DNA from 4 places in the Streptomyces sp. NPDC059994 genome. Region 1 is predicted to be linked to each of the others. Evidence: riboswitches for the same ligand, from Rfam matches in the RefSeq annotation. Region 1 holds a riboswitch; each other region holds the start of a gene.

Region 1 (7,791 bases):
TCCCGGCGGGTGGCCACCTCGGTGCGGAACTCCTTCGTGGGGATCGTGACGGCCGTGGCGGTCGACGACGTGGCCGCGCAGGTGGACATCCGGTGCGGGCCGCTCCGGGTGGTCTCGCTGGTGACGCGCGAGTCCGTCGAGGAGCTCGGCATCGACGCCGGGGTGACCGTCACCGCCCGGGTCGAGTCTGGGTCGGCGACCTTCCCCCGGGCATGTCCGGCCAGGGGAACGGCGGCTGCTCAGTAGACGTCGCGGACGTATCGCTTCCTCGCCGTCAGCTGTTTCAGATACGCCGCCGCCGACTCCTCGTCGAGCCCGCCGTGCGCTATCGCGATGTCGCGCAGCGCCCGGTCGACGTCCTTGGCCATACGGGAAGCGTCGCCGCACACATAGAAGTGCGCCCCGTCCTGGAGCCAGGACCACAGCAGCGGGCCGTGCTCGCGCATACGGTCCTGCACGTACACCTTGGCGCGCTGGTCGCGGGAGAACGCCGTGTCCAGGCGTGTGAGGGTGCCCTCCGCACTCAGTTTGGCCAGCTCGTCCTCGTAGTAGAAGTCGGTGGCGCGGTGCTGCTCGCCGAAGAACAGCCAGTTCGGGGCGTGATGGCCCAGGGCGCGGCGCTCGTAGAGGAAGCCGATGAACGGGGCGACCCCGGTGCCGGGGCCGACCATCACCATCGGCGTCCCCGGGTCGGTGGGGGGCCGGAAGTGCCGGGTGCGCTGGACGTACACCGGAAGCGGCGCGTCCGGCGGTGAGTCCGCGAGCAGGGCCGAGCACACGCCCGCGCGTCCGTGGCCGAGGCGGTTCTCGTACCGGACGACCGAGACCGTCACGGACACCTCGTGCGGGTCGGTCAGCGGGCTGGACGATATCGAGTACAGCCGTGGCCGCAGGCCGCGCAGGACGCCCGCCCACTCGGGCGCGCTCGCGCGCACCCCGTGTTCGGCCACCACGTCCACCGCCTGACGGCCCCAGGACCACTGCGCCAGCTGCCACTTGTTGTCGGGGCGCAGCAAGTGCTTCAGGCGGCGGTCATGGGTCCGCTCGGCGACGAACTTGAGCAGGTCGGGGCCGACCCGCGTGATGTCCAGGTGTTCGTGCAGCGCCGTACCGAACGGGACTTCCCCGACCCCGCTGATCTCGACGGGGGCCGTGCAGTCCAGACCGGTGACGGCCAGCCACTCGGCCACCAGGTCCGCCGAGTTGACCGGGTGCACGCCGAGTGCGTCCCCGGCCGCGTAGGTGAGCGGGGTGTCGCTCGCGCGGGTGTCGAAGGTGAACCGCCGCACCTCCTTGCTCGAACCGGGGAGGCTGAGCAGCGAGTTCCCCGTCAGCCGGGCCGTGACGGCGGCGGCCCGGGAGCTGGGGAGGGGTGTGGTGGGGCGAGGGGTGGCGGGGGCGGCTGGGGGTCGGGCCGCCGCGGAACTCGTAGGGATGGTCGCGGTGTTGGGGGCCGAGGCTGTTGCTGTACCCGATGAACGGACACCGTGCGATGCGAGTTCCCCTCCCGCCGCGAAATCGTCAGGGAAATTTCCGGGCGCCCCGGGGGAGGGCGTGACGGGGGCGCCCAGGGCCGTATCGCCGGGGAGGTCCACGGGCGCGTCGGGAGCTGACCTTCCGGCGGCCGACAGCTCGTCCAGGCAGGTCAGCACCCCGTCGAGCCACTCCTGCGCCCGGTCCTCGAAGTCCGGTTCGCAGTCGGTGCGGGGGAGTAGCCGTACCGCCCCCAGCTCGGCCAGCCGCCGGTCCAGGCGTCGGCCGTGCCCGCAGAATTCGTCGTACGACGAGTCCCCGAAGGCCAGGACCGCATAGCGGCGTCCTTCCAGGCGCGGGGCCTCGTCATCGGCCAGGGCGTCCCAGAACGCGGCGCCGTTGTCGGGCGCTTCGCCGTCTCCGGTGGTGCTGGTGATCAGCAGCACCTCGGCGTCGGCGGGCAGCGTGTCCGGAGCGGTGTCGTCCATGGAGACGAGCCGGATCCGGTGTCCGGCGGCGGCGAGCCGTTCGGCGCCGGCCGCGGCGAGCTGCTCGGCGTTGCCGGTCTGCGAGGCCCACAGCACCAGCACGTCACGGCCCCGGGGGGCCGAGGGCAGCGTGACGGGCGCGGGGGCGGGCCGGGGGGTCGCCCGCGAGTACATCCCGGCCAGCACGCCGTTCACCCACAGCGCGTGCTCCTCGCTGAACGGCGCCGTCGGCGGCAGTACGGGGATGCCGGGCGCGCCCGACTCCAGCCCGGCCAGGAACCCGGTGAGGTACTGGCGTTCCCGCTCGGTGAGGACCGGCGGGGGCGCGCCGAGCCCGAACACGGCGGCGGGTGCGGCGCCTTGGCCCGCCGCAGGGGGCGAGTCGGGGGCCGTACGCTGGGCGGGCACGGCGTGGGGGAGGGGCGCGGGGGCGTCGAGCAGCGCGGTACCCGCGACCAGCGCCCCTGCCGCCTCGCCGGAGGCGCCTGGCGCCCCTGCCGCCGCGCCGCCCACTCCCGCTGCCCCGGACCCACCTGCCGCCACAGCCATCGCGCCGCCCACGACGAGCGCTCCCGTGGCCCCGGACCCACCTGCCGCCCCCGCCCCCGCGCCGCCAGTAACGAGCGCTCCTGCCACCCCGGAAGCGCCGGACACCAGCCCGGCCGAGCCGTTCGCGCCCGCCGCCACCCCGCCCGCGAGCGCCCCCGTCCCCGGCATGACCGGCCGTGCCACCTCGGCCGTGACCCTCGTCAGCGACACCGCGCACACCTTGAACTCCGGCTGCAGCGAGATCGGATCGACCGCGTCGCTCGTCACCGCGTTGATGCTCAGGTCCGTGCCGAACAGGTCGTTCCAGTGGAACGGCGCGAAGCAGCACCCCTGCCGCACCCGGTCGGTCACCACGGCGGCCAGCACCGCCCGTCCGCGCCGGGAGGCGATCTCCACCCCGTCGCCTTCGGCGATGCCGAGGCGTTCGGCGTCCTGCGGGTGCACCTCCACGAACGGCGCCGGGTTGAGCTTGTTGAGCTTGGCCACCTTCCCCGTCTTGGTGAGCGTGTGCCACTGGTGCTGCAGCCGCCCGGTGTTGAGTACGAAGGGGAAGTCGTCGTCGGGCATCTCGGCGGCCGGGAGGTGCGGGCGCGCGTGGAAGACGGCCCGTCCGCTCGCCGTCGGGAACACCGGACCGCCGCCGTCCTCGGCCACGTACCGGATCGGGTTGCGGTCGGGCCCCTCGGCGGTCGGGGCGGGCCACTGCACCGGCGTGGCGCGCAGCCGCTCGTAGGTGACCCCGCGCAGGTCGTAGCCGGTCTTCGGGTTCCAGGCGCGCTTGATCTCCTCGAAGACCTCTTCGGGACCGGCGTAGGTGAACGCCTCCTCGTACCCCATCGCGCACGCCACGCGCGCGATGATCTGCCAGTCGGGCAGTGCCTCGCCGGGCGCGTCGAGGGCCGGCCGGGCGAGGGTGAGGTTGCGCTCGCTGTTGATGAGGACGCCCTCGGCCTCCGTCCACAGGGCGCCGGGCAGCACCACGTCCGCGTACGCGGTGGTCTCGGTCTCCGCGAACACGTCCTGGACGACGACGAACTCGGCGGCCCGCAGGCCCTCGACGACGGTGCGGCGGTTGGCGACCGAGGCGACCGGGTTGGTGCAGATCACCCAGCACGCCTTGATGTCGCCGTCGGCCATCCGCCGGAACATCTCGACGGTGCCGAGCCCCGCCCCGTCCGTGCGCAGCGTGCCCGGCCGCAGCCCCCACAGCTCCTCGGTGAAGGCCCGCTCCTCGTCGACGAGCACCGAGCGCTGGCCGGGCAGCCCGGGGCCCATATAGCCCATCTCGCGGCCGCCCATGGCGTTCGGCTGGCCGGTGAGCGAGAACGGGCCGCTGCCGGGGCGGCAGATCGCGCCGGTCGCCAGATGCAGGTTGACCAGGGCGTTGGTGTTCCAGGTGCCGTGCGTGGACTGGTTGAGCCCCATGGTCCAGCAGCTCATCCACTCGCCGGCCGCGCCGATCCACCGCGCCGCCGTGCGGATGTCGTCCTCGGGGATCCCGGTGATCTCCGCGACCGAGGCGGGCGCGTAGTCGGCCAGGAACTCGCCCATCGCCTCCCAGCCCTCGGTGTGCTCGGCGATGAAGGCGGTGTCCGTGTGCCCGTTCTCCTGGAGCAGGTGCAGGAGCCCGTTGAGCAGGGCGAGATCCGCGCCGGGCTTGATCTGCAGGAAGAGGTCGGCCTTGGCGGCGGTCGCGGTGCGGCGCGGGTCGACGACGATCAGCTTCGCCCCGGCCTTGACGCGCTCCATCATCCTCAGAAAGAGGATGGGATGGCAGTCGGCCATGTTGGAGCCGATGACCAGGAAGACGTCCGCCTTCTCGAAGTCCTGGTACGAGCCGGGCGGCCCGTCCGCGCCCAGCGACAGCTTGTAGCCGCTGCCCGCACTGGCCATGCACAGCCGGGAGTTGGACTCGATCTGGTTGGTGCCGATGAACCCCTTGGTCAGCTTGTTGGCCAGATACTGCGCCTCCAGGCTCATCTGGCCGGACACGTACAGCGCGACGGCGTCCGGCCCGTGCTCGTCGACGATCGCCCGCAGCCTGCCCGCCGTCTCGGCGATCATCGCGTCGACGCCGGCGGGCACCGGCTCGGCCCCCCGCTCGCCCCGTACCAGCGCGGTGGCCAGGCGTCCGGGTGCGGCCAGCATGTCGGCCGTCGTCGCCCCCTTGGTGCACAGCCGTCCGGAGTTCGCGGGGTGCGCCTTGTCGCCGGAGGCCTTGAGTACCGTGCGCCGGCCGTCCGGCCCCACGGTGATGTCGAGGACCATCCCGCAGCCCACACCGCAGTACGAGCAGACCGTGCGCACCTGTTCGGTGGCGGCCCGCGTGCCCTGTGCGGTCAACGGGTGTCCCCTCTCGTCTCGGCCGGGATCCCTTGGGCTCCGACCGTACGAAATGCCCGTTACTTCGATGTCACGTGCGGCGATCACGAGTGGTTACGTCGGCCACACTAAGCGCGCCCCGATGCTGTGAGCACCTGTGTGCGACTGCGGCACGCCTCCGATGTCGGACATCACGAGGCGTGCGGGCCCGATGTGAGGGGGCCTTCCGGCCCCGGCTCTGTAGGGTGGCGCTCGCAGCTGGTTCGCCCCCGTCCGCCAGGCGGGAGGCGTCGTAAGAGGGAACCCGGTGGGAATCCGGGACTGCCCCGCAGCGGTGAGCGGGAACGACCGCCGTCATACGCACTGGGCCCGGCCGGGTCTGGGAAGCGACGGCCACTAGGTGTCCGCCGGGAAACCGGCAGGCGTGCCCGCGAGTCCGAAGACCTGCCCGTTGCCCGTGCGCGACCGACGCGCGCGGAGACCTTGGTGACCTCGTGGGCGGGTCGGCGAGACAAGAGGTGGTTCGAGCGCGGGCACCGCTCCGCGCGGGCCGCCCTGTCCGTCTCCCTTCGCGCCCACGACCCGTACCAGGGTCGATTTCGGGACATTCTCGCGAAGGAGAGTTTCGTGACCAGCAAGTCCGCAGCCGCGGCAGCACGCGCCACCGTGTACGGCTACCCCCGCCAGGGCCCCGACCGGGAACTCAAGAAGGCCGTCGAGGGGTACTGGAAGGGCCGCGTCAGTGCCGACGCCCTCCGTGACACCGCCCGCGACCTGCGCCGCGCCAACTGGCGCCGGCTCGCCGACGCGGGCGTCGACGAAGTCCCCACCGGCGACTTCTCGTACTACGACCACGTCCTCGACGCCAGCGTGATGGTGGGGGCGATCCCCGACCGGCACCGCACCGCCGTCGAGACCGACACACTCGACGGCTACTTCGCCATGGCGCGCGGCACCCAGGACGTGGCGCCGCTGGAGATGACCAAGTGGTTCGACACCAACTACCACTACCTGGTGCCCGAACTCGGCCCGGACACCGTCTTCACCGCCGACTCCGGTAAGCAGGTCGCCGAGCTCACCGAGGCGCTGGCGCTCGGCCTCGCGGCCCGGCCCGCCCTGGTCGGCCCGGTCACCTACCTCCTCCTGGCCAAGCCCGCGCCCGGCGTCGGCGCCGCCTTCGAGCCACTGGCCCTGCTGGAGCGGCTGCTGCCCGTGTACGCAGAGGTGCTCGCCGATCTGCGGGCAGCCGGCGCGCAGTGGGTGCAGCTCGACGAGCCCGCCCTCGTCCAGGACCGCACCCCCTCCGAACTGGACGCCGCCGCCCGCGCCTACCGGGCGCTCGGCAGCCTCACCGACCGCCCCAAGCTGCTGGTCGCCTCCTACTTCGACCAGCTCGGCGAGGCCCTGCCCGTCCTCGCCAAGGCGCCCGTGGACGGCCTCGGCCTGGACTTCACGGGACCGGCCGCCGCCAACCTCGACGCCCTCGCGGCCGTCGGAGGACTGCCCGGCAAGCGGCTGGTGGCGGGCGTCGTCGACGGCCGCAACATCTGGATCAACGACTACGAGAAGTCCCTCGCCACTCTCGGCACGCTCCTCGGCCTCGCGGGCACCGTCGACGTGGCACCGTCCTGCTCGCTGCTGCACGTTCCGCTCGACGCGTCGGCCGAACGCGACATCGACCCGCAGATCGCCCGCTGGCTCGCCTTCGCCGACCAGAAGACCGCCGAGACCGTGACCCTGGCCCGCGGCCTCACCAGCGGCACCGGCGCCATCGCCGCCGAACTCGCCGCCAACCGCGCGGACCTGGCCTCGCGCGCCGGATCCGCCCTCACCCACGACCCGGCGGTACGCGCGCGTACGTCGGCGGTCACCGAGGCGGACGGCCGCCGCTCCCAGCCGTACGGCGAACGCGCCCCGGCCCAGCGCGCCCGGCTGCGGCTGCCGCTGCTGCCCACGACCACCATCGGCTCGTTCCCGCAGACCGCACAGGTGCGTACCGCCCGCGCCGACCTGCGCGCCGGACGCGTCGGCACCGCGGGCTACGAGGAGCGCATCAAGGCCGAGATCCGCGAGGTCGTCGCCTTCCAGGAGAAGGCGGGCATCGATGTCCTCGTCCACGGCGAGGCCGAACGCAACGACATGGTGGAGTACTTCGCCGAGCAGCTGACCGGCTACCTCGCCACCCGGCACGGCTGGGTCCAGTCGTACGGCACGCGCTATGTCCGCCCGCCGGTCCTGGCCGGCGACATCTCCCGGCCGCGACCGATGACAGTGCGCTGGACGGCGTACGCCCAGTCGCTCACCGACCGCCCCGTCAAGGGCATGCTCACCGGGCCGGTCACCATGCTGGCCTGGTCGTTCGTCCGCGACGACCAGCCGCTCGCCGAGACCGCCCGCCAGGTGGCGCTCGCCCTGCGCGACGAGGTCGAGGACCTGGAAGCGGCCGGGACCTCGGTCATCCAGGTCGACGAGCCCGCCCTGCGCGAGACGCTGCCGCTGCGCGCCGCGGACCGCGCCGCCTATCTGGACTGGGCCACGGAATCGTTCCGGCTGACCACCGGGGGCGTACGTCCCGACACCCAGATCCACACCCACATGTGCTACGCCGAGTTCGGCGACATCCTCCAGGCCATCGACGACCTCGACGCCGATGTCATCAGCCTGGAGGCGGCCCGCTCGCACATGCTCGTCGCCGACGAGCTCGCCGCCGCGGGCTATCCGCGCGAGGTGGGACCCGGTGTCTACGACATCCACTCGCCGCGCGTACCGAGCGCCGAGGAGGCGACCGCACTCCTGCGCAGGGGGCTTGCGGCCATCGCTCCGGAACGGCTCTGGGTCAACCCTGACTGCGGACTGAAGACCCGCGGCTGGACCGAGACGAAGCGGTCCCTGGAGAACCTGGTCGAGGCCGCCCGCACGGTCAGGACGCAGGTGCAGCAGGGGGCTTGACACGGCCGGG
Region 2 (7,791 bases), on a different contig from region 1:
CCAGTCCGGCGCCCAGGTCCCGGTGGCGTCGTGGCCGGCCGCTGTGGCGGCGAGGTGGGCGCGGAGGGTGGCCAGTGCTGGGTGGGGGTTGTCGCGGTGCCACAGGAGCGAGTGCGGGTAGACGGGCGTCGGGTCGGTCACCGGGACGCGGCGCAGGCCGTGGCCGGCGGGCCAGACGAGGCGGGTCTGCTCACCCATGAAGGTGGCCAGGGCCGGGGTGTCGGCGATGGTGTCGAGGAGCGCGTCGGAGCCGAAGTTGGGGCCGGTCGCCTCGATGGTGAGGCCGAACTCGGCGACGAGGTCGTCGTAGTAGGCGCTCCACTCGGTACCGGGGACGAGGCCGGGCATCCAGATCCGGTGCCCGGCGAGCTGGGCGAGGGGCACCGACCGGGCGCCCGCCAGCGCGTGGGCGGGGCCGGTGAGGAGTTGGAGCGGCTCGTCGAGCACCCGGACGGACTCGATGTCCTCGGGAAGGGGCCGGCCGGGCGCGGCGAGGGCGCGGAAGGACGCGTCGATCGCACCGGACCGGACGGCGGCGATGGCCGTCTCGATGTCGAACAGCATCACCACGTCGAGCTCGATCTCGGGGTACGCGTGGTGGAAGCCGCGCATCAGACCTGACGGCGCGACGCGCGAGGCGATCACGTCTACGCGCAGCGGACGGCGGCCGGGGCGCACGGAGGTGACCGCGCGATCGGCGACGCGCAGCAGCTCGCGCGCGTGGGGCAGGAACGCCTGCCCGTCGATGGTGAGCTCGGCGCCGCGCGCGGTGCGGGTGAACAGCCGTACCCCGAGGTCGCGCTCCAGCGCGGCGATGCGCTTGGAGACAGCTTGCTGGGTGACCGCCAGCTCGGCGGCGGCCTCCTGGAACTGCCTTGCGTCAGCGGCGGCGACGAAGGTCCGGACGGTGTCGAGGTCCATGCCGACACCTTACGGGTACAACCGTTGGTTGTGGCCCGACGGTCCTGCGGTTGTTTGACCCCCGGCTGAGGCGCTCGCTTTGATGCTTCCGATCGCGGATCGGTTGTGCGGGTGAGTGACGAGGGGTGGCGGGCATGAGAATCGGGCACCGGCTGGGACATCTGCGCGGACATCGGCTGGGGCGGCGGTTCGGCTGGCTCTGGGGAGCGTACGGGACCAGCGCGCTCGGCACATGGCTCGCCTTCGGCGCGTTCCCGCTGATCGCCATCCAGGTGCTGCACGCCGGACCGGCCGAGGTCGCCGCGCTCTCCTCCGTGGGGGCTGCGGTGGGCGCGGCCGTGGCGGTGCCGCTCGGCCCGTGGGTGGAGTTCCGCCGCAAGCGGCCGGTGCTGATCGCGATGGACCTGGTGCGGTTCGCGGCGCTGCTGACGATCCCCGCCGCGTACGCGCTCGGCATGCTCACCTTCCTCCAGCTCCTGCTGGTCTCCATCGTCGTAGCAGCAGCCGACATCACCTTCCGCGCCGCCTCCGGCGCATACCTGAAGACGCTGCTGCCGGCCGAGGACCTGCTCGTCGCCAACGCCCGATTCGAGTCCACGGCCTGGACGACCACGATCATCGGACCGCCGCTGGGCGGCGCCGCGATCGGGCTCCTCGGTCCGGTGGCGACGGTGGTGGCCGACGCGGTCAGCTACCTGCTCTCGGCGCTGGGCATCCGCGCGACAGGCGGGCACGAGCCGCGGCCCGAGCGCCCGGAGGGCCCGCGCCTGCGGGCCGGGGACCTGCTCGACGGCTGGCGGTACATCCTCGCCGACACGACACTGCGTCCGCTGCTCTTCAACACCGCCTTGTTCAACGGCCTGGTGATGGCCGTCCAGCCGCTGCTGGCCGTCCTGATGCTCGGCCGACTCGGCTTCGCGCCGTGGCAGTACGGCCTCGCCTTCGCCGCGCCCTCAATCGCCGGACTGCTCGGTTCACGGCTGGCCCGACCGCTCGTCACCCGGTTCGGGCAGCACCAGGTCCTGGTCGTGGTCGGGGCGCTGCGCGCGATCTGGCCCGTCGGCCTGGCCTTTCTGGGCTCGGGCACCGCAGGGCTGCTGCTGGTGATCGGCGTCGAGCTCGGGCTCATCTTCTGCTGCGGGGTCTTCAACCCCGTCCACGCCACCTACCGCCTCGAACGCACCGCGACCGACCGCGTCGCCCGCACCCTGTCCGCCTGGGCGGTGACGACCAAAGCCACGACCGCGCTCCTGACGGCCGTCTGGGGCGTACTGGGCAGCCTGCTCGGCCCACGTACGGCCATCGGCCTGGCCGGCGTGCTCCTGCTGGCAACACCGCTGCTGCTCCCTCGCCGCGCGGCAGCGCATTTCTCCGAGCCGGAGCCGGCGCCGAGCCGCACCTGACGGGCCGCCACGGCCGTCACCGCTCGTTGGTCATCGGCCTCTGTTGCGAGACCCGCCACGCGCTCATCGGCTCGTCTGCTCCGACGGCTTCACCCTGACCGGCCCTTCGACGGCCAATCCCTCAGCATGGCTGCCGCGCCTGCGAACGCCTCAACTGCCCCCCAGAGCGCCGCACCACCCCCTCGGGCGCTCCCTGCGGATCGGCCAGAACACCACCACCTTCATCCCCTACCCCGTCACCGATCGCATGACTTGGCCAGCCAGTCCTGGCGCGCCCTCTCCGGCGGCGAACGCCAGTGCGTCCGGAGCGCCCACCCCCGCGCGACGGTGGTGACGCGCCGCCGCCCGACGTGCGACGATGCCCGACGACAAGGCGACGCGGAACGAGGAAGCCGGTGGAATTCCGGCGCGGTCCCGCCACTGTGATCGGCGAGCGAACCCCGAACAGACCACTGCCCGGACACGGGCGGGAAGGACGGGGCGAGCGGCGACCCGAGAGCCAGGAGACTCACGTCGTCGCCTCCTTGACGAAGCCGGGGCGGATCTCCCCGGAGGAGGAGCGTGAGCGGTATGCCGGAGCGGCAACCAGAAGATGGCGCCGGACGCACCCCAGCCGACTCGGCCCCGTGCCGGATCGTGGTGTGCAGGGACTGCTGCTGCGGGAGCGCGAAGGTGCCCGGAGTCGACCACGCGCAGCAGAGAGAGCGCCTTGCCGAGAACGCGCCCGTACGTGTCTCCGCCTGCCTCGACGTCTGCGAACAGGCCAACGTGATCGTCGTCCAGCCCTCTCGTGCCGCACGCGTCGCCGGTGCCCGCCCGGTCTGGCTCGGTTTGGTCAACGATCCCGACGCCACGGACGACATCGCCGCCTGGGTCCAGGCCGGCGGCCCCGGCATCGCGCCCTGCCCCGACATCCTCGACCTCTACGCCTTCACCCCCCGCCGAAGGGCTCGATGAGCACGCTTGGCCGTCCGGCCCCGGCGCCCGTCCCTGAACGGCGGCTGGTCCAAAACGTGTACCGGAGCCCGCTTGGTGGTCCACTACGCTGATCACCAAACGGTGTGCGAACGGGGGTTCGCCACTCAGCGAAATCAGGGGGAGCGGGGACCGTGGCCAAGCCTGTACGTGCCGCGATAGGGGACACCTGGATCAGGTGCAGCTTCTGCCAGGGCGATGTTTTCCGGGACCGCGAGGTGAAACTCAACAGCTCCGGGGCGGAGTTCATGAACCTCGGCTGGGCGAACGAGTCGGCAACCGGGCTGATCTGCTGGAGCTGCGGCTATGTGCTCCTGTTCGCGAACAAGAGTCTGAAGCTGTACAAGGTGGAGAAGAGCCAGGGGTGACGCCGCGTCTGGGACCCGTGCGTCAACCTCCGCCCAGCACCCGCTTCAGCTCCGCCTTGTGTCCATGCTGGACGGGCCGTGGACGCTACGGTGCTGGGCCTCGGCGTAGAGCTGGTCGTACGCCGGCCCCTGCGATCCGCTGTGCGGGCGCTGCCCGCTCCGCTTGGACGACGACGTCTCCCGCGTAGCTTTCGGTCTCGGTATGTGTCCGGCGTTGTGGGACGCCGGTTTCCAGCTGGGTGAGGCGGGTGACCAGCCCGCACGCGGCGGTGGCGACGTGCGGCCCGTGCCCGATGTCGCGGCTCGGACCGCCCCGACGCCCGGCTGTCACCGCCCGGCGAGCAGCTCCAGTGTGTCGATCACCCGGTTGGAGAAACCCCACTCGTTGTCGTACCAGGCGACCACCTTGACATGGCGGCCGTCCACCCGGGTGAGGGCCGAGTCGAAGATGGACGAGGCCGGGTTGCCCGTGATGTCGGAGGACACCAGCGCGTCCTCCGAGTACTCCAGCACGCCCGCGAGCGGCCCCTGCGCCGCCGCGCGGTAGGCGGCCAGCACGTCGTCGAGCGTCACGTCACGCTCGACGGTGGTGTTGAGCTCGACGATCGAGCCCACCGGCACGGGCACCCGGATCGAGTCGCCGGACAGCTTGCCGTCGAGGTTCGGCAGGACGTGGCCGATCGCCTTGGCCGCGCCCGTCGTGGTCGGCACGATGTTGACCCCGGCGGCGCGGGCGCGGCGGGGGTCGCGGTGCGGGCCGTCCTGGAGGTTCTGCTCCTGGGTGTACGCGTGCACGGTCGTCATGAACCCGTGCTCGATCCCGGCGAGTTCGTCGAGCACCGAGGCCAGCGGCGCGAGCGCGTTCGTGGTGCAGGAGGCGTTCGAGACGATCGTGTGCGCCTCGTGGTCGTACGCGTCGTTGTTGACCCCGAACGCGAGGGTGACGTCGGCGCCCTCCGACGGCGCGCTGACCAGGACCTTCTTCGCTCCCGCGTCCAGGTGGGCGCGGGCGGCCTTCGCCGAGGTGAAGCGGCCCGTCGCCTCCAGGACGAGGTCGACGCCCAGCTCGGCCCACGGCAGGTCGGCCGGGTCGCGCTCGGCGAGCACCTTGATGCGGCGGCCGTCGACGACGAGCGTGTCCCCGTCCACGGTCACGGGCCGCCCGAGCCGGCCCGCCGTCGAGTCGAAGGCGAGCAGCCGCGCGAGGGCGGCGGGCTCGGTGAGGTCGTTCACGGCGACGACCTCCAGATCACTGTCTCGTTCGAGCAGCGCGCGCAGCACGTTGCGTCCGATGCGGCCGAATCCGTTGATGGCGATGCGAGTCATGGGTGATGTCCGTCCCTTCGGTTCGCCTCCAGACTCGCGTGGGACGCCCGAGAGCGGCAGAGGCGTGAGCGCCATGGTTCGAAAGGATCTCGCCAAGGGGCCGGGGCACTGCGGCAGGGGCGCGAGTCGCCCCGCAGCCCGGCGCCGAGTGCCCTGCGCCGAGTGCCCTGTATCGAGGCCCCCGGGGTTCACTCCCCTCGCGCGAACGTCCGCCGGTACTCCGTCGGCGTCGTCCCCAGTACCCGCTGGAAATGCAGCCGCAGATTCGCCCCCGTCCCCAGTCCCACATCCGTCGCGATCTGCTCCACACTCCGCTCCGAACGCTCCAGCAGCTCACGGGCCATGTCGATACGGGCGCGCATGACCCACTGCATCGGCGTGTACCCGGTGTCCTCGACGAAGCGCCGTGAGAAGGTGCGCGCGGACACCGCCGCGTGCCGGGCCAGCGCCTCCAGGGTGAGGGGTTCGTCGAGGCGGTGCAGTGCCCACTCGCGGGTGGCGGCGAACCGTTCGCCCAGCGGTTCGGGCACGCTGCGCGGCACGTACTGTGCTTGCCCACCGCTGCGGTAGGGCGCCGCGACCAGGCGCCGGGCCGCGTGGTTGGACGCGGCCACACCCAGGTCGCCGCGCAGGATGTGCAGGCACAGGTCGATTCCGGAGGCGGCACCGGCGGAGGTCAGCACACTGCCCTCGTCCACGAACAGGACGTTCGCGTCCACCCGTACGCGGGGGTGTTTTTCGGCGAGTGCCCGCGTGTAGTGCCAGTGCGTGGTCGCGCGCCTGCCGTCGAGCAGGCCCGTGGCGGCGAGCGCGAAGGCACCCGTGGAGATCGCGGCGAGCCGCGCGCCCCGGCCGTGGGCGGCGACCAGCGCGTCGAGGACGGCCCTCGGCGGGTCCTCGCGGCCCGGGAAGCGGTAGCCGGGGACGAATACGAGGTCGGCCCACGCGAGCGCGTCGAGGCCATGGGCGACGGCGTATGACAGGCCGTCACCACCGGTCACGAGTCCGGGCTCCGCCCCGCAGACCCGTACCTCGTACGGCATGCTCGCGCGGGTCGTGAACACCTGCGCGGGAATGCCGACGTCGAGCGGCTTCGCGCCTTCGAGCACGAGGACGGCGACGCGTCGCAGAGGGGTTGAGGCTGGCACGGGGCAAGCGTACGAGGACGGTGGGATGCTTCCGGCCGGCGCCGCCCGGTTCGTAGGGGCCCAGCTTGATCACATCACCCGTGGTGCCCTGCCGGGGGACCGCCGGGCGGTGCTCATCGAGCCCACCCCGTCCGGGCGCATGGCCGCTGACACCCTCCGGGAGGCGTTCGCGGGCGTGGAGCGGCGCGCTCGGCAGCCTGCCCGCCGAGGCGGGCGCCGTGCTCCGCCAGGCAGGACGCCGGACCGGGCCCCGAGCGGCAGCACCTCCGAGAGGCATAGCGGCGCCGTCGAGGCGGAGCAGCAGCCGTACGGCGTCGCAACGGCCGCACCACCGTCCCGTACGACGTACGTCCCGTACGGCGCACTCGGTGTTCAGCGCCCGAGGCGCCCGCGGAGTCCGGCCCGCCGTCCGCGTCGCCGCCGGGGTGCGGCCCGTCGCATGGCGGAGCGGATCTGCGCGACGGTCTCCGAGGGGCCCAGTTCGTGGCGCAGGTTCAGCAGATATCCGGCGGGGTGGCCCGCGAGGGCCTGTCTGCGCTGGTCGAGTGCGCCCTTCGTCGCTCCGACGAGGCACCCGGCGACCACACCCGCCCCGGTGACGGCGGACGGCAGGTTCACGGTGTTGGCCAGTACACCCAGCGCCGTTGGAGGCACGAGCGTTTGAAGGCTCAGCACTGCCCGGGCGGGTTGCATGCCGAGCCGCCCGAGTTCACGCTCCATCGTCTCGATCGGTTGCGCGATGTTCCTCTCCACATGGTTGCGCAGCCTGGCCGCTCTCACCTCGGCATCCCGCACCCCGCTGATCTCGACGAAGTCCGGCGCGAGGGAGTCGAGGAACGCGCGGAACCGCATCAGCTCCGGCAGCAGGCGTCGCCGTGCTTCGATGATCCGCTCTACCGGGACCTCGGCGATATCGCGGGGGAGGACGGACTGCAGGGCCAGCACGGCGAACGTCCGATGGGCGTCGATTCGCCCCTCGGCCGTCGTCCCGGTCTCGTCGGCGAGCAGGGCGTGCGCCATGGCGTCGATCGTCCAGCCCGAGGTGGCGGCACAGCTCAGCGCCTGGTCGGTCACCGGGGTCATCCCGTTCTCCCTCGCCACCACGTCCGCCAGGATCGTCAAGTAGACGCGGGCCAGGCTTCGGTGCATCGCAAAGGTGTGTACGTCGAGGACTCTTCCGTCGTCTGCGCGGCGCCACTGGTAGTTCTGTGAAACCAGCAGCCCGGCGTCCGCCAGCCGTACCGTCAGGTCATAGGAGAGCTTCGTCGGATGCACCTCCTCCAACCGGCTGTCGACCGGCAGGAGTTCGTCGTGCACGTCCCGGGTGCCCAGGGGCTCGATCCCGAGTGCGTGGGCGCCGTACCGCGGGATGAGTTCATCCTGGTACCGGTTGAGGAAGTCGAAGAACAGCGCGTCTATTTGATCCTCGGTACTTGGCCATGGATCTCGCGGGAGGAAGCCCGGGTCCACTCTCGTCAAGATGTCGCCACTCACCCAGGACCCGCGGATCCGTCCCCGGTCGGGCCTCACCTCCACGAGGAAGTCGAGCTCGTCCCGAAGCCGCTTGACCGTGTCCGAGTCCCGCAGGCCCCGGTACCCCACCGGAAGGATGCGCCCGAGCTGCGGCCAGTGCAGGGCCGCGGCCTTGAC
Region 3 (7,791 bases), on a different contig from region 1:
TACCTGTACATCGACCGCCTCTCCAAGCGCGACCGCAAGGACGCGTTGCGTCAGATGGAAGAGAACACCCCGCGCTACCCGGTCGTCCCGAACGCCTGACGCTCACCCTGACGCACGCGAAGGGGCCCCGCACCGGTGTGGTGCGGGGCCCCTTCGCGTACGTACGGCTAGAACTCCTCGTCGAAGCCCACCGAGCCCTCGACCGCGACCTGGTACGCGGACGGGCGGCGCTCGAAGAAGTTCGTGAGCTCCTGGACGCCCTGGAGCTCCATGAACGAGAACGGGTTCGACGAGCCGTACACCGGGGCGAAGCCGAGGCGCTGGAGGCGCTGGTCGGCGACGCACTGGAGGTACTCGCGCATCGACTCGGTGTTCATGCCCGGCAGGCCCTCGCCGCACAGGTCGCGGCCGAACTGGAGCTCGGCCTCCACCGCTTCCTTGATCATGTCGGTGACCTGCTGCTGGAGCTGGTCGTCGAAGAGCTCCGGCTCCTCCTTGCGGACGGTGTCCACGACCTCGAAGGCGAAGTTCATGTGCATCGTCTCGTCGCGGAACACCCAGTTGGTGCCGGTGGCGAGGCCGTGCAGCAGGCCCCGGCTGCGGAACCAGTACACGTACGCGAAGGCGCCGTAGAAGAACAGGCCCTCGATGCACGCCGCGAAGCAGATCAGGTTGAGCAGGAAGCGGCGGCGGTCGGCCTGCGTCTCCAGCCGGTCGATCTTCTCGACCGAGTCCATCCACTTGAAGCAGAACTGCGCCTTCTCGCGGATGGAGGGGATCTCCTCGACCGCGTCGAACGCCGCGGCGCGGTCGTCCGGGTCGGGCAGATACGTGTCGAGCAGCGTCAGATAGAACTGGACGTGCACGGCCTCCTCGAAGAGCTGACGGCTCAGGTAGAGCCGCGCCTCGGGGGAGTTGATGTGCTTGTAGAGCGTCAGCACCAGGTTGTTGGAGACGATCGAGTCACCCGTCGCGAAGAACGCGACCAGGCGGCCGATCATGTGCTGCTCGCCCGGCGTGAGCTTGGCGAGGTCGGCGACGTCGGAGTGGAGGTCGACCTCCTCCACCGTCCAGGTGTTCTTGATGGCGTCCCGGTAGCGCTCGTAGAAGTCCGGGTAGCGCATCGGGCGCAGGGTCAGCTCGAAGCCCGGGTCGAGAAGGTTCTTCTCGGAGTTGGTGGTCATTACTGGCAGGCCTCGCAGGACTCGGGGTTCTCAAGGGAGCAGGCGATCGCGTCGGCGTCGGGGGCCGCCTGCTGGACGGGGATCGGGGCGGCGGCCTGGGCGGCGCGGGCGATCCGGGTCGCCGGGCGCGAGCGCAGGTAGTACGTGGTCTTCAGACCCTGCTTCCAGGCGTACGCGTACATCGACGACAGCTTGCCGATGGTGGGCGTCTCCAGGAACAGGTTCAGCGACTGCGACTGGTCCAGGAACGGCGTGCGCGCCGCCGCCATGTCGATCAGACCGCGCTGCGGGAGCTCCCACGCCGTGCGGTAGAGCGCGCGCACATCGGCGGGGATCCAGCTGAAGTCCTGCACCGAGCCGCTGGCGTCGCGCAGCGCCTCGCGGGACTGCGCGTCCCACACGCCGAGCTTCTTCAGGTCCTCCACCAGGTAGCCGTTGACCTGGAGGAACTCACCGGAGAGCGTCTCGCGCTTGAACAGGTTGGAGACCTGCGGCTCGATGCACTCGTAGACACCGGCGATGGACGCGATGGTCGCGGTCGGGGCGATCGCGAGCAGCAGCGAGTTGCGCATGCCGACCGAGGCGATCCGCTCGCGCAGCGCCGTCCAGCGCTCCGGCCAGTTCAGCTCGACGTCGTAGTGGTCGGGGTGCAGCACGCCGCGCGCCGCGCGGGTCTTGTCCCAGGCCGGGAGCGGGCCGTTGCGGTCGGCGAGGTCGCAGGACGCCTCGTACGCCGTGAGCATGATGCGCTCGGCCAGCTTGGTGGAGAGCGCCTTCGCCTCGGGGGAGTCGAAGGGCAGGCGCAGCTTGAAGAAGACGTCCTGGAGACCCATCGCGCCCAGGCCCACCGGACGCCACTTGGCGTTGGAGCGGCCGGCCTGCTCGGTCGGGTAGAAGTTGATGTCGACGACCCGGTCCAGGAAGGTCACGGCCGTACGGACGGTCTCGTCCAGGCGCTTCCAGTCGATCTCGCCGGAGGCGAGCACGAAGGAGCCGAGGTTGACCGAGCCGAGGTTGCAGACGGCCGTCTCGCCGTCGTCCGTGACCTCAAGGATCTCGGTGCAGAGGTTGGAGGAGTGGACCGTGTGGCCGGGCTCCGCCGTCTGGTTGGCGGTGCGGTTGGAGGCGTCCTTGAAGGTCATCCAGCCGTTGCCGGTCTGCGCCAGGGTGCGCATCATCCGGCCGTACAGGTCCCGGGCCGGCATCGTCTTCTGGGCGAGACCGGCCGCCTCGGCCTTGCGGTAGGCGGCGTCGAACTCGTCACCCCACAGGTCGACCAGCTCCGGCACGTCGGCGGGGGAGAACAGCGACCAGGTGCCGTCCGCGTCCACACGGCGCATGAACTCGTCCGGGATCCAGTGCGCCAGGTTCAGGTTGTGCGTGCGCCGGGCGTCCTCACCGGTGTTGTCGCGCAGCTCCAGGAACTCCTCGATGTCGGAGTGCCAGGTCTCCAGGTAGACCGCGGCCGCGCCCTTGCGCCGCCCGCCCTGGTTGACGGCCGCGACGGAGGCGTCCAGCGTCTTCAGGAACGGGACGATGCCGTTGGAGTGGCCGTTGGTGCCCCGGATGAGCGAGCCGCGCGAGCGGATGCGGGAGTACGAGAGGCCGATGCCGCCCGCGTGCTTCGACAGACGTGCCACCTGGTGGTAGCGGTCGTAGATCGAGTCCAGCTCGTCCAGCGGGGAGTCCAGCAGGTAGCAGCTGGACATCTGGGGGTGGCGGGTACCGGAGTTGAAGAGCGTCGGCGAGGACGGCAGGTAGTCGAGCCGGCTCATCAGGCCGTACAGCGAGGCGACCTCGTCGAGCGCGCGCACCGAGTCGTCCTCGGCCAGACCCGCCGCGACCCGGAGCATGAAGTGCTGCGGGGTCTCGATGACCTGGCGGGTGATCGGGTGCCGCAGCAGGTAGCGGGAGTAGAGCGTGCGCAGGCCGAAGTAGCCGAAGCGATCGTCGGCGCCTTCCGCGAGGGAGGCGGCGACCAGCGCGTCCAGACGGTCCGAGTGCAGCCGTACGAAGTCGGCGGTGCGGTCCGCGATCAGGCCCTCGCGGTGGCCGACCTCGACCGAGTCGGAGAACGAGACCGAGCCCTGGGTCGCGGCCTCGTCGGCGATCGTGACCGTCAGCAGCCGGGCGGCGAGGCGGGAGTACGCCGGGTCCTCGGAGATCAGACCGGCGGCGGCCTCGGTGGCGAGCCCACGCAGCTCCGCCTCGTCCGAGCGCGCGTTGCGGCCGCGCAGCGCGGCGGCGGCGACACGGCCGGGGTCGGTGTCCGGCAGATCGGCGGTGAGGTCGGTCAGGGTCCGCAGCAGCGCGGTCCCGGGGGCATCGGCCGGCTCTTCGGCGATCGCTGAGGCGGGATCCGCAGGGGCGATGGTCACGTGGGGGCACTCCTCGCTCGGCACGGGGCCTTGGGGAAGTGCGCGGGCACACGGACACACCCCCTCGGGGGTACGCCGCGTCCACATGCCCATTCCGCGAGGCCCGGACGTCTGGCACCCGGACCGGACGGCCAGGGCGCGCTGTCGGCAGGTCCTCGGACTGACCAGGTACGCAAATGCGTACGAGTACACCGTTGCGGGACAGTTCCGGATTTGCACCGGATTCCCCTGCGGCGACAGCGAGCACGAGCATACATCTTGTGCCGGGAGTTGTTGGCGCCCCCACATGTTGTGTCGCATCCGTACCGGAGCGTGTTGGTGGGGCCCGGTCTTTGTCTGCGGGTTGTGGGTGGCCGCTCGCGCAGTTCCCCGCGCCCCTCAGGGGGTTGGAGGCGCCGCAAGCCCAACCCCCAGGCAGCCGTGGGCATTCCCCAGGAAGCAGAAACGGGCCGCCGGGTTTCACCGGCGGCCCGTTTTCCTGCGGCTCGTGTCAGTGTGTCGCGGCCGGGAGTTCCGTCTGTACGCCCGGGTCGCCCGCGTCCGCCGTGTAGTCCTCCGGGGAGGTCTCGTCGACGCCGTCGGGGGCCTTCAGGGCCCGCAGGGCCACCGTGAGGACGACGGTGACGGCGACGTTCAGGAGGAACGCGGTGAGGCCGATGTAGCCGATCTCACCGATGCCGGGGATGTTCTTGGAGCTGCCGCCGAAGTGCTTCTGGGTGGGCGAGGCGACCCCGTACGCGGCGAGCGTGCCGTACGCCATGCCCACCGCCCAGCCCGCCAGCAGCGCCCAGCGGTGGAACCAGCGGGTGAACAGACCGCCCACCAGGGCCGGGAAGGTCTGCAGGATCCAGATGCCGCCGAGCAGCTGGAAGTTGATCGCGACCGTCTTGTCCATGGTCAGGACGAAGACCAGCGCGCCCACCTTCACCAGGAGCGAGACCAGCTTGGAGACCTTGGTCTCCTGCTCCGGCGTGGCGTCCGGCTTGAGGAAGTCCTTGTAGATGTTGCGGGTGAAGAGGTTCGCGGCCGCGATCGACATGATCGCCGCCGGGACGAGCGCGCCGATGCCGATGGCGGCGAACGCCACGCCCGCGAACCAGTCCGGGAACATGTCCTCGAAGAGCTGCGGGATCGCCAGCTGGCCGTTCTTGACCTTGACCCCGGCCGCGATCGCCATGAAGCCGAGCAGCGCGAGCAGGCCCAGCATCAGCGAGTACAGCGGCAGGATGGTGGTGTTGCGGCGGATGACGTTGCGGCTGCGGGAGGAGAGGGTCGCCGTGATCGAGTGCGGGTACATGAAGAGCGCCAGCGCCGAGCCGAGGGCGAGTGTGGCGTACGTCCACTGCCCGGCCTCGGGGGGCACCAGCGCACCCGTGGGCTTCCCGGCCGCGTTGGGCGTCTCGAACTTGTGCCGGGCCGCCGCGAAGATGTCGTCGAAGCCGCCGAGCTTGATCGGGATGTAGATGATCGCCACCAGGATGACGAGGTAGATCAGGCCGTCCTTCACGAACGCGATCAGCGCGGGCGCGCGCAGGCCCGAGGAGTAGGTGTACGCGGCGAGCACCGCGAACGCGATCAGCAGCGGCAGGTCCTTCAGGAACCAGTTGCCGGACCCGCCGATGCCCATCACGTCGAGCACCGCCTGGATGCCGACCAGCTGGAGCGCGATGTAGGGCATCGTGGCGAGGATGCCGGTGACCGCGACCGCGAGCGAGAGGCCCTTGGAGCCGAACCGGCCGCGTACGAAGTCCGATGTCGTCACATAGCCGTGCTTGTGCGAGACCGACCAGAGCCGGGGCAGGAACGTGAAGATCAGCGGATAGACGAGGATCGTGTACGGCACCGCGAAGAACCCGGCCGCGCCCGCCGCGTACACCGCCGCCGGAACCGCGACGAACGTGTACGCCGTGTAGAGGTCGCCGCCGAGCAGGAACCAGGTGACCCAGGTGCCGAACGAGCGGCCGCCGAGCCCCCATTCGTCGAGGCTCTGCTCGTTCTCGGCGCGGCGCCAGCGGGCGGCCATGAAGCCGATGACCGTGACGGCCAGGAAGAAGAAGATGAAGACGCCGAGCGCGACGCCGTTCACACCGTCGTTGGCTGCGAGAGTCACTTGCCCTCACCCGCCTTGCGGCCCTGCTGGTCGTGCTGCCACAGCTTGTACGCGAGCATCGTGAGCGCGGTCGATATGACCACCCACAGCATCTGGTACCAGTAGAAGAACGGGATCCCGGCGAGTGCCGGATCGGCCTTCGCGTACGAGCCGACCCAGAGCATCGCCACGAAGGGCGCGATCAGGCAGAGGGCGATGACCACGCGCACAGGCGTGATCACCGGTCTCCGCACTTGTGTTGATTCCGGCATGGTGGCTCCGTCCCCTCGCTGTGCTCACCTGTTGTAATGCGCACGAAATCTAGGGGACGGAATCCCGCCACGGAACCCCCGTACCGGATACCGGACGTGAGGGTTGAGTAAGCGGCCTCTTTCAGTCGGTCGGCCGCTTCAGCCTCGCCACGCTGTGCTGTCCCGGGGGATGACCCCCGGACCCCCAGCCGTCGCGGGTTCGGGCCGTGTCAGTCCGTCGGCCGCTTCAGCCTCGCCACGCTGTGGTGTCCCGGGGGATGACCCCCGGGCCCCCAGCCGTCGCGGGTTCGGGCCGTGTCAGTCGGTCGGCCGCTTCAGCCTTGCCACGCTGTGCTGTCCCGGGGGATGACCCCCGGGCCCCCAGCCGTCGCGGGTTCGGGCCGTGTCGGTCGGTCGGCCGCTTCAGCCTTGCCACGCTGTGCTGTCCCGGGGGATGACCCCCGGACCCCCAGCCGTCGCGGGTTCGGGCCGTGTCAGTCCGTCGGCCGCTTCAGCCTCGCCACGAACTTGTACCGGTCGCCCCGGTACACCGAGCGCACCCACTCCACCGGTTCGCCGTCGCCGTCCAGGGAGTGGCGGGAGAGCATCAGCATCGGCAGGCCCACGTCCGTGCCGAGCAGTCCGGCCTCGCGCGGGGTGGCCAGGGACGTCTCGATCGTCTCCTCGGCCTCGGCGAGCCGCACCCCGTACACCTCCGCGAGGGCGGTGTAGAGAGAGGTGTACTTGACGAGCGAGCGGCGCAGCGCGGGGAAGCGCTTGGCCGACAGGTGGGTCGTCTCGATCGCCATCGGCTCGCCACTGGCCAGCCGCAGCCGCTCGATGCGCAGCACCCTGCCGCCCGCCGTGATGTCGAGCAGTCCCGCCAGCGTGTCGTCGGCGGTGACATAGCCGATGTCCAGGAGCTGAGAGGTCGGCTCCAGACCCTGGGCGCGCATGTCCTCGGTGTACGAGGTGAGTTGCAGCGCCTGGGAGACCTTGGGCTTGGCGACGAACGTGCCCTTGCCCTGGATGCGCTCCAGACGCCCCTCGACCACCAGTTCCTGGAGGGCCTGGCGCACGGTGGTGCGGGAGGTGTCGAACTCGGCGGCCAGGGTGCGCTCGGGCGGCACCGGGGTGCCCGGCGGAAGGGTCTCCGTCATGTCGAGGAGATGCTTCTTGAGGCGGTAGTACTTGGGCACGCGAGCGGTACGGGCGCCGGCGCCCGCCTCTGTCTCCGTGCCGCTCCCGTCGGTGGCCATGGCCCGCCTTCCCGAGTGCTGTGCTGCTGCCGTCACCGGCTCCTCCGTCTGTCGCGGCTCACATGGTGGCACGGACCGGTCACGGGTCGTCGCCCTCCCTCAGGTGTCGGTCCGATAACGGACGCGACAGCCCTTCTTATACACCCTTGACACCCCTAAAGGTCTAGGCCAAGCTCCCGGTACTGGTCTAAACCATTAAAGACCAGGTCCCAGCCCCACAGGCAGTACACGTCGTATGTCTTCGCGGTGGGCGGGGGGTTGCAGCATCCCTGAGGAGGGTGGCGTGAAGCTCAAGCTCATCGCGGCGATCGGCGTCGCGGGCATGTTGGTCAGCATCGCGGCGTGTGGCTCCGACGACAAGAAGGACGACGGGGCGAAGGGCGGCGACGCCAAGCAGCTGACGGTCTGGCTGACGGTCGACGCCCAGAAGAACTGGCCGGACCTGGTCAAGGCCGCGGACGACGCGATCGTCGCCAAGCACCCGGGCCTGAAGATCAGCCACGAGTACTACGGCTGGCCCGACAAGAACGCCAAGCTCGACGCCGTGCTCGCCACCGACAAGGCGCCCGACGTGGTCGAGATGGGCAACACCGAGATGCTCGCCTACTCGGTCAAGGGCGCCTTCGCCGA
Region 4 (7,791 bases), on a different contig from region 1:
TCTGGTCGAGGCCGGGCAGCAGCGCGTCGGACGCGGCGGTCCTGGCCACCTCCATCCGGGCCTCCCGGTCGAGCAGCCCGAGCGCCATCCCCGCCTCCACCTCGCCGCGCCGCACGGTGAGCTCGTCCAGCGCGCGCCGCCCGCCGAGCACGGTCGCGGTGAGCGCGCCGCCGATGAGGATGCCGGTGACGGGGATGAGCGCGATGCCCCTGGCCGGGACGAGCCCGGTGAGCAGCAGGGCGCCGACCACCGGGGCCACCCCGGCCGCGATCGGCAGCGCGGCCCACCGCCAGGTGTCGTTGGGCGTCATCCGGCGCCCGGCCGTACGGACCGCCACCGCGTACATCACCAGCAGGAAGCAGACCAGCAGCGGCGCCGAGCCGACCACCCAGCGGATGGCGCTCGCCACCACAGCGAGCTGAACGGCCGCGCGCACCCCGGCGACCAGGATCTCCTTCGCCCGGCCGAGCCGCGCCACCGCCGCGACACCGGCCGCGACCAGGAGCAGTACGGCGAGGACGACCCCGAGCGTGACATTGACGGGCAGCAGCACGCGCCCACGGTACGCCGGACCCGCCCCCGTATCGGGTGGGGCAACCGTGGCATACGGGGCGTCAGTTACCTTGCGGGACAAGGGCGTCAAGAACGCCGGGACCCCTTGATGTGACGTGCCCATGTCGCCACTCTGTTACCTGGCGCCCACCCCACGGAAACCTGGTGCCGCCACGATGACCGGGCCGCGCACCCGTGCGCCCGGCCAATGTCCCCCCACACCAAGGGAGTTCGCATGTCAGGTGTCTACGCGCGTCGAATAGCCAGGCTCTCCGCGCTCACCGCCTCCGCCGCCCTCCTCGCCACCGCGAGCCTGCTCACCGCCCCCGGCGCCCAGGCCTCGCCCCCCGCCCCGGTCAGCGCCGCCACCGCCCGCAGCTATCTCGCCGCCATGAGCGCCACCCCGGAAGGCTCCTCCGACGGCTACAGCCGCGCCAAGTTCCCGCACTGGATCACCCAGTCCGGCACCTGCAACACCCGCGAGGTCGTCCTCAAGCGCGACGGCACCAACGTCGTCACGGACTCCAGCTGTGCGGCCACCAGCGGCAGTTGGTACTCCGAGTACGACGGCGCCACCTGGACGGCCGCCGCCGACCTCGACATCGACCACGTCGTCCCGCTCGCCGAGGCCTGGCGCTCGGGCGCCAGCTCCTGGACGACCGCGCAGCGCCAGGGCTTCGCCAACGACCTGACCCGGCCCCAGCTGATCGCCGTCACCGACAACGTCAACCAGGCCAAGGGCGACAAGGACCCGGCCAAGTGGATGCCCTCGCGCACCGCGTACCGCTGCACGTACGTCCGGATGTGGGTGGACGTGAAGCACTACTACAACCTGACCGTGGACACCGCCGAGAAGTCCGCGCTGCAGTCCGTGCTCAACGGCTGCTGAAAGCCCATCGGCTACTGAAAGCCCATCGGCTGCTGAAAGCCCTCGGCCGCTGAAGGCCCGTCGGCCGCCCGGCCGGCCGACGGGCCTGTCTCGCCCTTCCGTCGTTCCGTACCGTACGGAGCGACGGAAGGGACGACATGGCCTGACTGCGCCTGGGACCACTGCTGCGGTACGTCGACGGCGCATCCGGCACCTCGGCCACGCTCTGGGTGGAGGCGGACCGGCCGTGCACGGCCGAGGTGCGCTGCCCCGGCGGCGGCTCGGCCGGGCGCTGGCCCGGCACGGCCGCCTCGCCCGGCCGCCGGTGCGCTGGCACCGGAGGGGCGGCCCCTGGTTCGGGAACCAGCTGATGACGCTGACGCCGGCCGGGCGCGCGGCCCGGCTCCGGCTCGACCAGGCGCGGGCGGGGCGCGCCGGGGCACACCTGGTCACGGTCCTGGACGAGGACCTCACTCCGTAACCCTGCGTCCCGGTGCGTTTGCTTTACGTCCACGCATGCCCCCCGTAAAGGTGAATTCCGGCCAACCTCATTCGGGAATCAACCGGAATCTGGCCATCTACTTAAACTTGAACTTGCAAGCACTAATGAGGTCTACCTAACCTTGAGGCTCCACCGGCCCCGTGCCCCACACCGAAGGAGCCCGTCCCCATGGCTTCCCCCACGCCTCCCTCCGCTCTGAACACCGAGCGCGCCAAGCCCTACGCCCTGGGCCTCTTCCGCATCGTCACCGGCTTCCTCTTCGCCTGCCACGGCGCTGCCTCGCTCTTCGGCTGGTTCGGCGGCGCGGCAGGCACCGGCGGCACCATCGAGACCGGCGCCTGGCCCAACTGGTACGCGGCCGTCATCCAGCTCGTCGGCGGCCTGCTGATCATGGCCGGACTCTTCACCCGCTCCGCCGCCTTCCTCTCCTCGGGCTCCATGGCGTACGCCTACTTCGACGTGCACCAGTCGGGCGCGCTGCTCCCGCTGCAGAACGGTGGCGAGAACGCCGCGATGTTCAGCTGGGTCTTCCTGCTGCTCGTCTTCACCGGCCCCGGCGCCCTCGCCCTCGACCAGCTGCTCGGCGGCCGCACCACCACCGCCGCCGCGCCGGAGGCGACTGCCGCCGCTACCCCGGCGGGCACGGCGCGCTGACGCGCCGACACACCCGAACGGCCGTTCACCGGCTCGCCGGTGTCACCCCACCCCCGAGCGGAAACCCCATGCGCCCCAGGCGTACGCTGTAAGGCTGTACAGCGACCCGGCCGCAGACCAGCGCAGCGGGGCGCATTCCGTTCGGGGGTCGTAGTGCTGGAGAGTGTGGGGTCGCTGACCGGCAGCCCATGGATTTATGCCGTGGTGACCGTCTCCGTTCTCCTGGACGTGTTCCTCCCCGTGCTGCCCAGCGGGGTCCTGGTGATCACCGCGGCGACCTCCGCGGCGGCCGGCTCGACCACCGCGGCGGGCGCCCCGCACGCGATACGCGACGTGCCCGACCTGCTCCTCCTCGCCGCCTGCGCCGCCGCGGCCTCGGTGCTCGGCGACCTCGTCGCGTACCGCCTCGCCTGGCGCGGCGGGGCGCGGCTCGACAAGGCCATCGCCCGCTCCCGCCGGCTGACCCGCGCACAGGAGCGTCTCGGCGCCGCACTGAGCCGGGGCGGCGGCGCGCTCGTCGTCGTCGCCCGGTTCGCCCCGGCGGGCCGGTCCGTGGTCTCGCTCGGCGCGGGCGCGGCGCACCGCACGCCCAAGGAGTTCCTGCCGTGGTCCGCCCTCGCCGGGGTGGCCTGGGCGGGCTACAGCGTGGGCCTCGGCTACTTCGGCGGACGCTGGCTCGGCGCGACCTGGCTCGGCACGGGCATCTCCGTCCTCGCGCTGTTCGCGGCGGGCTCCCTCGCCGCCTACGTCATGCGCCGCCCGGCCCAGGCCGCGGTGGCCGGCCCGGCGGCCTGACGCACCGCAGGGCTACGCCGACGCCGGTGTCCTGACCGGCACCCCCCGTATCTCCAGGCCTTCGAGCAGCTCGGCCGTGGCCCGCGCTATCTCGTCCACCGCCCGGTCGAAGACCTCCTGGTTGTGCGCGGCGGGCGCCCGGAAGCCGGACACCTTGCGCACGTACTGGAGAGCCGCCGCGCGGATCTCCTCGTCGGTGGCCTCCTCGGGGAGGACCGGCGGTCTGAGCGTCTTGATGCTTCTGCACATGCCTCAAGTGTGACGGGTACCACTGACAACGGCCTCGGTAGAGTCGGAGGCATGGCGGCAGCAGAGCAGGTGAAGGCCCAGGAGCCCAAGGGACCGGCGGCACCGGCGGCACCGGCGGGGCCCTCGGAGCCCGTACGGATCGACAGCTGGATCTGGTCCGTACGGCTCACCAAGACGCGTTCCATGGCGGCGACGGCGTGCCGGGCCGGGCATGTCCAGCTCAACGGCGAGCGCGTCAAGCCCGCGCACACCGTGAAGGTGGGCGACGAGGTGCGGCTGCGTCTGGAGGGGCGGGAGCGGGTCGTCGTCGTCGCGAAGGTCATCCGCAAGCGGGTGGGCGCGGCGATCGCGGCCGAGACCTATGTCGACAACAGCCCGCCGCCGCCCGCCCGTTCGGACGTACTGGCCGCCGGTGTGCGCGACCGGGGCATGGGCCGGCCGACCAAGCGGGACCGCCGGGAGATGGAGCGGCTGCGCGGGCTGTAGGGGCCCGCGAGGCGTTGGCGGGCAGGCAACTCGGAGACCAACTCCCGCTGCACCGGAGTAGGTTGGAGGGCCGGGGGCCAGGGGAGCCCCCGATCCGTCCCTAGAGGAACACGCCATGATCCTGTTACTGCTCGTCCTGGCGCTGGTCCTGTACGGCTTCGGCTTCAGTCTCGGCGGCATCGTGTTCTGCGTCGCCGTGGTGGCCGTACTCTTCAGCGCCTCACGCCGTGGCCGCTCCACGGCACCGTCCGGCGGCTCGTCCGGAGCCGGCGGCTCCAGCCGTGGCACGGACACGGACTACCGGGCCTACCGCGCCCGCCGGGACCGTATGGACCGGTGGGAGCGGCGCTACCGCAGGGAGCGGAACAGCCGTCTGTTCTCCCTGCGCCGCCCCTGACCGATCGAGCGCCACCGAACAGCGCACCGAGCACGACCTACGCGCGCGAGGGCCCCGACCGACGTCGGTCACCGACGTCGGTCCGGGGCCCTCGTGCGTGCGGTTCGCCCGGTCAGTGGGCGGCCGCCGCCTTGCTGTCGACGGCCGTGCCCGTACCGCGGGGCTCGGCCGTGGCGGCCTTGGGCACCAGGAGCCGTTCGGCGAGGTGGCCGAAGACCAGCCCGAAACCGGCCCACAGGGTGACCTGGATGGCGAGGGCCGCGAGCCGGAACTTCCAGAGCAGCATCGCCGGGAAGTCCTTCGGCACCTCGTTGACGGCGGGCAGGAACGCGTACGCGAGCCCGATGGCGACCAGGAAGGCGGCCGAGGCGACGACGGTCGCGTTCCAGTTGCCGAGGCGGGGCGCGAGCCGCTTGCCGAGGATCACGGCCGAGACGGCGAGCAGCACGCTCAGCGCGATCATCAGGAAGTACAGGGCGGTGCGTTTGCCGATCGTGTCGGGGTCACCGATGGACGGCGGGTTCGCCGGGTACTTCAGGAACGGGACGACATAGACGGTCAGGAGCGCGCCGAGCGAGACGAACGCCGCCGTGGCGCGCGGCCCGAACCGGCCGGTCCGGCCGAGCGCGACACAGAACGCGAGCGCGGCGATACCACCGAGGGCCACGCCGAACACGAGCACACCCGTGGCGAGGCCGCCGGTGGACTGCAGGGTGCGGCTGAACACCTCTTCGCCGTGCTCGTGCGCGTGCGCGTCCTCGAAGTCGATGGCCGCGTCCACCCGGGGCTCGCCCAGGACGTACGCCACGATCAGCGCCAGCAGGCCCGCTGCGAGGCCGGCGAGCATGCCGCGCACCAGCAGGGCCCTGACGTGCAGGGAGTTCACGAGTCGGTACCCCTGGTCTCAGTGGCAGGGGAAGCCGAGCAGGTGGCGTCCGTCGTGGACCCACTCGTGGACGTTCTCACCGGAGAGGAGGCTCGTGGCGCCCTGCTCGGCGCCGACGAAGTACAGGAGGACGAGCATGAGGATGCCGAAGAAGAGCGCCCAGGGAGCGATCGCCTTGAGCGATATCGGGGTGATGGCCGGCGTTGCTGCTGCGCTGGGCGCAGGGGCGGCGGAGAGTGCCACGGCAGAACCTCCTGGGGAACACGCGTCCCGGTCATTGGTGCCTTTGTCGACGGTGGTGGGTCTGACTTCCCCGCCTTCGCTCCCTGTTGAGGGCGCTCGCCGGGTTCACAGTGGCGCGACCGTGCCGGAATCTCACCGGGCTTCCTTCACACCGTCTTTATGTCGACGTGACCGTACCGCGTGAGGGACCGCGCCGCTACGGCGCGCGGGTGCACAGCCCCCGCGCGAAGTGCGTGAACGGCCGTGCTCTGCTTGACCCATGACCGTACGCGTGATGTTGATCTCACCCCCGGCCGACCGCTACGCGCGCGAGGCGAGAGTCGGCGACGACGCGGCCGCCCCGGACGAGGGCGCGGTCCGCAGGGTCAAGGACGCGGCGGCGGCTCTTCCGGTACCGGCCCGCCGGCTGAAACCGCCGTCCTCCCTCTACGAGTTGGCGGACGGCCTGCCCACGGGCGACGAACCGGCCCTGGCCGACTGGGATCTGGGCCGCTGGCGGGGGCGGCGGCTCGACGAGCTGAGCGCCGCGGATCCCACGGGGGTACGGGCCTGGCTCACCGATCCCGGGGCGGCGCCGCACGGCGGGGAGAGCCTGCTCGCGCTCGTCGCGCGCGTGGGCGCGTGGCTGGACACGCTGCCCGCGGCGGGCGGCCGGATCCTCGCGGTCGCCTCCCCGGCGGTGGTCCGCGCGTCCGTGACCCACGCCCTGGCCCTGCCGCCCGCCTCCTTCTGGCGCCTGGACGTGGCCCCCCTGACCCTGACCGAGCTCTCGGGCCGCGCGGGCCGCTGGAACCTGCGGTGCGGGCGGCCTGCGGAGGGGGCGCGGTAACGACGAAGGTCCCCCGGCGTCGGATCCGGATGCGCTGGGGTGCCGCAGGGACGCGGGCTCGCCGTCACTCCATCACCCGAGCTGCACCTTGGCGAATGGCGTCCACTCGTACATGCGGTTGTCTCGGTTGATGAGAATCAGCTCAGCCTGGCTGATTCGGGCACGTGCGGGTTCGACGTCCAGCGTTGCCAGCGCCTTGGCGTACGGTTCCGCCGGTCCGGCCCCATGGCTGTACCCGAGCGAGACGTGCGGGGTGAACCCCTCAGCCCGCTCGGGGACCTCCGAGAGAACATCACCCACGGCTGCACGGATCGCGTCCCGCACAGCACGCACCGGCGCATCTGGCCGCACAGGGGCGAGGATCGCCTCCGGGTCCACGATCGGAGCGGTCAAGGTGACCTCGAACGCCGGCACCTCGGCAAGACGCCTGCGGGCGGCCTGCTCGATGGCGGCTGCGTCCTGTTCGGGGAACTCCCCCACGAAACCGAGGCCCTGCATGGTGAGGTGCAGCCACTCGTCAGGGATGAGGTCCAGGCCGCCGACGGGTGCGAGTGCAGCACGGTACTCGGCCGCGAAGCGGTGGACGTCCGGCTGCCCCTCGAACGTCAGGTGCCATGTGTAGAAGCTGCGGCCGACGCTCCAGCCCGGCCGCCACCACCAGTGATCACGCATGTGCTCGGGTTCTGTCGTCATGCCCCGGAATCCAATCAGTTCGGCCCGTCTCCTGACGAGAGCGCAAGGTGTCGCGGGGCGGAGTCCGCGCACCACTCAACGATCGCGCGGCGTGCCACGGTTGTGGCGCTCGCGTCTGCGGCGGCCCCGTGGCCCATGGCGGCGGCGAGGTCACTCATGCGCTGGGTGACGGGACCCATGCGTCGTTCCGCGGGCATGGCCAGCACGGGCAGCAATGCCTCCATGACGCCGTCTGGCTCGCCGCAGGCGAGCAGGGCCGCGGCCTGGCTGATTCGGATCTGCGCCTCGGTGCCATACGCGCGGACCCGCTGAGTGGCGAGCAGATCAAGAGCGCTCCGCGCCTCGCGCAGCGCCGCCTGCGGCTGGCCGATGAGCAGGTGGACACCAGCCGCGTAGTTCTCCTGCCGAGCCTGCGGGCAGGAGAAGAGGCCGCCGATCTCGTCTGTTCCCGTCATGACCTCACGCGCGTGTTCCGCCCTGGTGAGGGCCCCCTCGGCTTCGCTCCGTGCGCCGAGCATGGACCATGCGTCGGCCTCCTGGCAGGCAAGCAGCGCTCCCACGGTTCCGTCTGCGGAGACAAGAGCTCCCCGCCGGGCGTGGTTCACCGCGTCTTTGAGGCGTCCGTCCCAGACGGCAA

Evidence for each region. Region 1 has a riboswitch for cobalamin ahead of metE (5-methyltetrahydropteroyltriglutamate--homocysteine S-methyltransferase). Riboswitches for the same ligand answer to the same signal wherever they lie in the genome.
Region 2: another riboswitch for cobalamin. It lies ahead of ACFWA7_RS06730 ((2Fe-2S) ferredoxin domain-containing protein); the one in region 1 lies ahead of metE (5-methyltetrahydropteroyltriglutamate--homocysteine S-methyltransferase).
Region 3: another riboswitch for cobalamin. It lies ahead of ACFWA7_RS11370 (ribonucleoside-diphosphate reductase subunit alpha); the one in region 1 lies ahead of metE (5-methyltetrahydropteroyltriglutamate--homocysteine S-methyltransferase).
Region 4: another riboswitch for cobalamin. It lies ahead of ACFWA7_RS28020 (CbtB domain-containing protein); the one in region 1 lies ahead of metE (5-methyltetrahydropteroyltriglutamate--homocysteine S-methyltransferase).

Annotation. Positions count from the first base shown of each region.
Region 1 covers NZ_JBHWUR010000162.1:12-7,802, reverse strand. The annotation lists partial or broken gene ACFWA7_RS38105 (molybdopterin-binding protein) at 1-246, shown strand, start outside; gene ACFWA7_RS38100 (molybdopterin-dependent oxidoreductase) at 240-4,853, opposite strand; cobalamin riboswitch at 5,126-5,278, shown strand; gene metE (5-methyltetrahydropteroyltriglutamate--homocysteine S-methyltransferase) at 5,460-7,781, shown strand.
Region 2 covers NZ_JBHWUR010000007.1:140,124-147,914, forward strand. The annotation lists gene ACFWA7_RS06720 (LysR family transcriptional regulator) at 1-921, opposite strand, end outside; gene ACFWA7_RS06725 (MFS transporter) at 1,056-2,324, shown strand; cobalamin riboswitch at 2,656-2,855, shown strand; gene ACFWA7_RS06730 ((2Fe-2S) ferredoxin domain-containing protein) at 2,895-3,281, shown strand; gene ACFWA7_RS06735 (hypothetical protein) at 3,434-3,667, shown strand; gene gap (type I glyceraldehyde-3-phosphate dehydrogenase) at 3,995-4,993, opposite strand; gene ACFWA7_RS06745 (GlxA family transcriptional regulator) at 5,182-6,141, opposite strand; gene ACFWA7_RS06750 (DUF6236 family protein) at 6,514-7,791, opposite strand, start outside.
Region 3 covers NZ_JBHWUR010000015.1:101,567-109,357, forward strand. The annotation lists gene def (peptide deformylase) at 1-99, shown strand, start outside; gene ACFWA7_RS11365 (ribonucleotide-diphosphate reductase subunit beta) at 168-1,184, opposite strand; gene ACFWA7_RS11370 (ribonucleoside-diphosphate reductase subunit alpha) at 1,184-3,562, opposite strand; cobalamin riboswitch at 3,691-3,832, opposite strand; gene mctP (monocarboxylate uptake permease MctP) at 4,053-5,672, opposite strand; gene ACFWA7_RS11380 (DUF3311 domain-containing protein) at 5,669-5,923, opposite strand; gene ACFWA7_RS11385 (GntR family transcriptional regulator) at 6,397-7,161, opposite strand; gene ACFWA7_RS11390 (extracellular solute-binding protein) at 7,445-7,791, shown strand, end outside.
Region 4 covers NZ_JBHWUR010000071.1:14,544-22,334, reverse strand. The annotation lists gene ACFWA7_RS28065 (ABC transporter permease) at 1-553, opposite strand, end outside; gene ACFWA7_RS28060 (HNH endonuclease family protein) at 788-1,441, shown strand; partial or broken gene ACFWA7_RS28055 (alkaline phosphatase family protein) at 1,695-1,901, shown strand; gene ACFWA7_RS28050 (DoxX family protein) at 2,091-2,576, shown strand; gene ACFWA7_RS28045 (DedA family protein) at 2,730-3,371, shown strand; gene ACFWA7_RS28040 (DUF2277 domain-containing protein) at 3,384-3,620, opposite strand; gene ACFWA7_RS28035 (RNA-binding S4 domain-containing protein) at 3,672-4,106, shown strand; gene ACFWA7_RS28030 (hypothetical protein) at 4,222-4,503, shown strand; gene ACFWA7_RS28025 (CbtA family protein) at 4,616-5,389, opposite strand; gene ACFWA7_RS28020 (CbtB domain-containing protein) at 5,408-5,632, opposite strand; cobalamin riboswitch at 5,666-5,823, opposite strand; gene ACFWA7_RS28015 (histidine phosphatase family protein) at 5,892-6,461, shown strand; gene ACFWA7_RS28010 (2'-5' RNA ligase family protein) at 6,534-7,154, opposite strand; gene ACFWA7_RS28005 (XRE family transcriptional regulator) at 7,169-7,791, opposite strand, start outside.